Thiocapsa rosea: one gene and its partner. The protein of the gene in region 2 interacts with the protein of the main gene of each other region in a pairwise test. Links are inferred from orthologs where the notes say so. Each region holds a gene or a part of one and is shown on either strand. Other genes may lie near its edges.

Region 1 (3,483 bases), 2.6 Mb from region 2 along the record:
GTCGGCCAGAAAGCTGAAGGCCGCGCCGGTGTTGAACATCAGGGTCAGGTTGAGATTCGGGAACAGCTCGATGACCTCGAACGGCTCGAGCAGCCCCAGCACCAACCACTTGGTCGCCTGGTCCAAAACCAATACAGCGAGCGAGAGCCAGAGCCAGCGTTTCATGACGGCGCCTCCGATGCTCGGGCCAGTCGTCGAGCCAGTCGTCGAGCCGCTCCCTGAGCCCGTTGCCGAGTTACCCACGGAGGCGTTCGTCGCCGACGCCCGAGCCTTAGGCATAGCGGCGGACCTCGCCGTTGCCTGCGACATTCTCCACGCAGCGCCCACAGAGCTCCGGGTGCTCGTTGTGTGTGCCGACGTCGGGCCGATGATGCCAGCAGCGTACGCATTTCGTGTGCTTGGAAGGTCTGACCCGCACGGCGAGTCCCGTAAGCTCGGTCCCGAGCGCATCCGTCGGCTGCTCGCTCGACGGGTGCAGACGGACCTCGGAGGTGATGAGTGCGAAGCGCAGCTCCTCCCCGAGGCGAGCCAGAAGGGCACCGAGGGGCTCGGCACAATAGAGATCCAGCTCGGCATCCAGCGACGAGCCGATCAGTCCCGCCTTGCGCGCCGTCTCCAACGCCGGTCCGACGGCCAGTCGCGTCGCGATTACCTGATCCCAGAAGGCGCGGTCCATCGGGTCGCCGTCGGCGAGCGGGAAGAGCCCCGCGTACCAGGTCTCGACGAAGACGGTCTCGGCGCGCTCGCCCGGCAGGTTTTGCCAGATCTCCTCGGCGGTGAAGCTGAGGATGGGCGCGAGCCAGCGACTCATCGCCTCCGCGATATGGTACATCGCGGTCTGGCAGGAGCGTCGCGGCAGGCTGTCCGCCTGCGTGGTGTACTGACGGTCTTTGATGACGTCGAGATAGAAGGCGCCCATGTCGACGACGCAGAACTGCTGGACCTTCTGGTAGATCAGATGGAATTGGTAGTCGCGATAGGCCTCGATGACCTCGTCCTGAAGCCGGAAGGCGCGATCCACGGCCCAGCGGTCGAGTTCGAGCATCGCCTCGGGTGCGACCCGATCGGTCGCCGGATCAAAGCCGTTGAGGTTGGCGAGCAAGAAACGCGCGGTGTTGCGGATACGTCGATAGGCATCCGCGGTGCGTTTGAGGATTTCGTCGCTGACGCCCATCTCGGCGCGGTAGTCGGTGGCCGCGACCCAGAGGCGGATGATGTCCGCCCCCAGGGTCTTCATGACATCCTGCGGCTTGACCACGTTGCCCTTGGACTTGGACATCTTCTCGCCCTTGGCATCAACGGTGAATCCGTGGGTGAGCACCTGACGGTAGGGCGCACGGTCGTGCATGGCCACCGAGGTCATGAGCGAGCTTTGGAACCAGCCGCGGTGTTGGTCCGACCCTTCCAGATACAGATCGGCGGGCGCGCGCAGCCCGTCGCGATGCTCGAGCACGCACGCATGCGTGACGCCCGAGTCGAACCAGACATCCAGGGTGTCGTGGACCTTCTCGTACTCCGCACCTTCGGTCTCGCCGAGCAGGTCGGCCGGCTCGAGCGCGAACCATGCCTCGATGCCCTGCTGCTCGACCCGGCCGGCGACCTCCTCGATCAGCTCGGCGGTGCGCGGATGCAGCTCGCCCGTGACCTGGTGGACCAAGAGCGTGATGGGCACGCCCCAAGTGCGCTGGCGCGAGATGCACCAGTCGGGCCGGCCTTGGACCATCCCTTCGATCCGGCTCTGACCCCAATCGGGCATCCAGCTGACATGGCCGATCTCGCGCAGGGCGGCCTTGCGCAGGCCCTGCTTCTCCATGCCGATGAACCATTGAGGCGTGGCGCGGAAGATGATCGGCGTCTTGTGCCGCCAGCAATGCGGATAGCTGTGGGTGAAGCGGGTCGCCAGCAGCAGCGCGCCTTTGGCCTTCAAGGTCTCGACGACCTGCTCGTTGGCCTTGAAGACGTTCTCGCCCGCGAAGAGCGGCGTGTCGGGCAGAAAACGCCCGTCGCCGCCGACCGGGTTGTGGACCGGCAGGTGATAGCGCTGACCGACGATGTAGTCCTCCAGACCATGGCCCGGCGCGGTGTGGACGGCGCCGGTGCCGGCGTCGAGCGTCACATGCTCGCCGACGATGACGGGCACCTCGCGGTCGTAGAAGGGGTGCTTAAGCTTGAGACCCTCGAAGTCGATGCCGCGACCGTAGCCCATCACCCGATACTGCTCGATGCCCCAGCGGGCCATGGTGTCCTTGAGCAGACCCTCGGCGACGATCAGGCGCTCGTGGCCCTGCGCGGACTCGACCGCGACGACCACGTATTCGAGCTCGGCGTTGAGCGCGACCGCCTGGTTGGCCGGAAGGGTCCAGGGTGTGGTGGTCCAGATCACGATCGAGGCCGGACCTTCGCCGCAGCCGTTCGGTGAGCCGTGACAACGGGCTTCGAGCGACTCGGGCTCGACGACCGGGAAGCGCACGTCGATCGCGATCGATTGCTTGTCGGCATACTCGACCTCGGCCTCGGCCAGGGCCGATCCGCAGTCGATGCACCAGTGCACCGGCTTGAAGCCTTTCTGCACATGACCGTTGGCGATGATGCGCCCGAGCGAGCGGATGATCTCGGCCTCGAAGGCGAAGTCCATCGTGAGATAAGGATTCTCCCAGTCGCCGAGGACACCGAGACGCTTAAAATCCGCACGCTGGCCGTCGACCTGCTTGGCGGCATAGTCGCGGCAGGCGACGCGAAACTCGGCCGCGCTGATCTTATGCCCCGGTTTGCCCTTTTTTTTCTCGACCTGCAGCTCGATCGGCAGGCCGTGACAGTCCCAACCCGGCACATAAGGCGCGTCGAAGCCGTCGAGTGTGCGCGCCTTGACGATGATGTCCTTGAGGACCTTGTTGACCGCGTGGCCGATGTGGATCTCGCCGTTCGCGTAGGGCGGGCCGTCGTGGAGGATGAAGGTCGGAGCGCCCGCGCGGGCTTGGCGGATCAGGGCATAGAGCGCCATGGACTCCCAGCGCTCGAGCATCGCGGGCTCGCGCTGGGCGAGGTTTGCCTTCATCGGGAAGCCCGTGTTCGGGAGATTCAAGGTGTCTTTATAGTCGGTCACGTGGCTTGCTCTCGGTGCGTCGGAAGGGGTCGCGTAGGATCCTCGAACGGGCTCCGGGGCGAACAGGGTACGATTGTGGCTTGCTCGGCCGCGCGAGGCAAAGGCGATCGCGTCCCGGTCCGAACCTCGAACCGACTCAGGGCTGGAGGCTGGCGGTTGGGGGCTGGGGGCTGTCGAAGTCATTCGGCCCGGTCGATCGGAGATACTCGCGCGCCACCCGCGCATCGACCTGGATCTGCTCCTTGAGCGCATCGAAGGACTCGAACCGCTTCTCGTCGCGCAGCTTCAGTTGAAACTCGACCTCGAGGTGGCGTCCGTAGATCTCCCGATCGAAGTCGAAAAGATGGACCTCGAGGCGATAGTCTTTGCCGTTGACCGTT
Region 2 (3,043 bases):
GCTGTCGCAACGCGGACAGCACCAGTGGTCCGGGAGGTCGGCGAATGCGGTATCGGGTGGGACCTGCCCGACCGGATCTCCCTCGGCCGGGTCGTAGATGTACCAGCAGATCCGACATTCCATGCGTGAATCGGTGCCCCGTGCGCCGGTATTGACGGGGTCCTCATCCGGCTCGCCGACACACGTACCCGGGTTCAACCCAATGCCTCCAGAATCTCAGCCAGCCGGTCGCGGCTGTCGTCGATGTCTTCCTGTGCGGCCAGAGCGGCGATGGGGACATCCGTGACCTCGAGCGTGCTCAGGATGAGACGATCGTCCGAGTTGAAGTGCTGCACCCACCAGACCTGCCGAATGCCGCCGGCGACGATCCGGCAGCTTCCGTAGCCGCGCGAGAGGATGGTCACATGTCCGCGGCCGAGGCGCTCGTCGAGATAGGCGTGATCCTGCTCGGTCATGGGGAGCAAGGTCAGATTGATGATGTGGGCCGCGGTGCCGGGACGCCATTCGGCGACCTTGGCCTCGATCTCGGCGATCAGCGCCGGGGCGTTCATGACCCCGTCCGGGAGGTCTCCGACGGGTCCGATCGTCTCGGTCGTCCCGAGAAAGGCGCTGTCCCTCACGAAGCTCGGGATCTCGGCCACCTCGATCAGCTCGCGGCCCGCAGAGCCGTCCGAGGCGGGGACGCGCAGCCGCCAGATCCCGGCGAGCCGCGTCTCCTGCGCACGCGTCTCGTCCAGACCCTGTTGAATGACGCTGACCTCGCCCTCGCCGAGGGTCTGGTCGACGAACTGGAGATTGATGATATCGAGCGGGTTCAGGTCCAGGACGTCCGCAGGCTGGCCAACGCAATGCCGTGCCAGGATCGCATGCAGATGCCGCAACTGATCCAGTCCGGCCGCGCAGCCATCGAGTGTCTCCGGCTCGGGTAGCAGAGGGGCTTGGTACGTCGCCATGCCCTTTGGCATCAAGAGATAGTCGGGGCCTTCGTCGACGACCACGCTTAAGGGTGTGCCCGGCATCCGTCGTGTCGTCGTGAGGTCTATCGGTGTCGTCATATTTGTTTGATCTCTATCGATTTGCGGAATCTCTCACGGAGACACGGAGACACGGATGAACAGACATGTGATCGACATCGTCTGGTGCGTTCCCTATCTCTGCCTCTCCGTGCCTCCGTGTCTCCGTGAGAGACAGTCGTGCCGAAGCCGGCGCGCCAACATGATCTACCACGCACCAAAGTCAGGGACGATCTTCAAGGTGGATCGCCGGGCCGGACAGGCCCGCCAGGACGCGCTCGTCGGCGATCCGGCAGGCGACCTCGGGTGCCGGCCGACCGGCTTCGTAGGCGTTCAGATCGAGCGACGGATGGGGCAGATCATGGGTGTCGCTGCTCGAATCGCTGCGCCGCTGCGCCACGACGCCGAACTGTGCCAGGTATTCCAACGCCATCGCGATCGCCGGGGCGATCCGCGCCTTGACCTGCGGGCCCAGGCTGCCGCCGAAGTCATCCAGCTCGACCGGCTGAACGCCGATCAGGAGCAGATGTTCCGGGTAGTCGCCGAGCATGGCCGCGAGCGCGAGCACCTCCTGGAACCCGGTCTGGTGCAGGCTCATCTTCTTGGCACCGAGAAAGCGCGGCACCTCGTCGCCCTCGACCCGCTTCATGGTGCCCGGCGGCAGCCCGTAGTCGACCGCATCGAAGACCACCAGCACATCGGCCGTGCGAACCCGGTCGACCAGATAGATGCCCTGGGTTCCGCCATCCAGCAGTTGGACGTTGGACGGCATGACCCAGTCGCGTTGCATCGCCTCCACCGCCCGCACGCCAAAGCCTTCGTCGGCCCAGAGCAGGTTGCCGATACCCAGGACCAGGACGGCGGCGTCGTTCCCGATGGTTCGATCGCTCATGGCCGGTCATCCTTGAACATCCGCCAGCCGCTGATCATGGTGCTGATCAGGCTCTGGCGCGACATGATGTCCTCGCGAATGGCGGTGTAGACGTGCAGCATCACGAAAACGACGATGACCCACATGCCCCAGTGGTGCCACATGCGCACGTCTTGGCTTTGGCCGACGAAGGGGATGACCCAGCCGAACAGCTGGTCTTGCCAAGTCCCGAGCCCGGTCTGCTCCGAATAGAGCGCAAATCCCGTGACGATCATCACCAGACCGCCGACCGTGATGATGACCACCATGAAGAGGTGAGCCAGCGGATTGTGACCGATATACTTGGCCGGCTCGACCTCCTTGAAGGCATACCAGCGGACCTCGTGAATCAGCTCGTGCCAGAAGCTCGCGCGCCAGAAGGGCAGAGTGAACAATTGGTGAGAATAGCGGTTGCCCACGAAGGCCCAATAGATCCGGAAGAGGAAGGCGATCACGAAGACATAGGCCGCGGCGAAATGCGCGAAGCGGATATAGCCCATCACATAATGATCACTGGCCTCGCCCGGCAAGGTCGGCAGCGGGCTGCCGATCAGATAGCCGCTGATGGCCAGGATCGTGATCGAGAGTGCGTTGATCCAATGCCAGGCCCGCAAGGGCGCCTGATAAACATAGACGGCGGTTCGTCTGACCTCTGGAAGGCTGGTGTTCATGTTGTCGTCCCGAGTGTGAGCGATGAATCCGGGGTGCACAGAGGAAAGCCCCGGGCCTCGTTCGTCATTGCGGCCATCGTGTCACGTGGCGCAGAGCGCCACGGGGCATGCGTGACACCGCGGAGCGGATGTCACGAGTTCCTGACTTCCCGGGGTGGGCGGATCTCGACGTTCCGACGTCGCTTCAGGGCCCGCCTGAGCGGGCGGCCGGCATTCCCACACACGAGCGTGGGCATAAGCGGCCGATCCGAACACCGCCGAGCCTCTTCTCTCTCGAAAATAATCACCTAAAACGCGTCCCCACCAAGTTCGCAAGGGGGCGGCGAGGCTGAGTTCACCTCGACCCCATCAAAGGACGCCAAGACGCGTTTTAGCGGACCTTGACGCGGGTGAGCTCCTCCCCGTCCGGCCCCATGATGTGCGTTGCACAGGCGAGACAGGGATCGAAG

What was found. The genes of interacting proteins can lie anywhere in the genome.
Region 1: the proteins of BDD21_RS00350 (region 2) and ileS interact in binary tests that used the Escherichia coli proteins (3 or more experiments, as listed by UniProt). The link is inferred for Thiocapsa rosea from one-to-one orthologs.

The regions. Positions count from the first base shown.
Region 1 is NZ_RBXL01000001.1:2,718,374-2,721,856, forward strand. Bases 72-3,483 are described here. They hold ileS (isoleucine--tRNA ligase), read right to left. Parts: upstream 3,104-3,483; coding sequence 272-3,103; downstream 72-271. Other genes in these bases: lspA (signal peptidase II), read right to left, coding at 72-165; ribF (bifunctional riboflavin kinase/FAD synthetase), read right to left, coding at 3,240-3,483. In the rest of the region: more of lspA, read right to left, coding at 1-71. UniProt on the Escherichia coli protein: Catalyzes the attachment of isoleucine to tRNA(Ile). As IleRS can inadvertently accommodate and process structurally similar amino acids such as valine, to avoid such errors it has two additional distinct tRNA(Ile)-dependent editing activities.
Region 2 is NZ_RBXL01000001.1:69,895-72,937, reverse strand. Bases 72-3,043 are described here. They hold BDD21_RS00350 (HyaD/HybD family hydrogenase maturation endopeptidase), read right to left. Parts: upstream 1,906-3,043; coding sequence 1,237-1,905; downstream 72-1,236. Other genes in these bases: BDD21_RS00340 (nickel-dependent hydrogenase large subunit), read right to left, coding at 2,965-3,043; cybH (Ni/Fe-hydrogenase, b-type cytochrome subunit), read right to left, coding at 1,902-2,594; BDD21_RS00355 (hydrogenase expression/formation protein), read right to left, coding at 195-1,055; BDD21_RS00360 (rubredoxin), read right to left, coding at 72-198. Outside these bases: more of BDD21_RS00360, read right to left, coding at 1-71.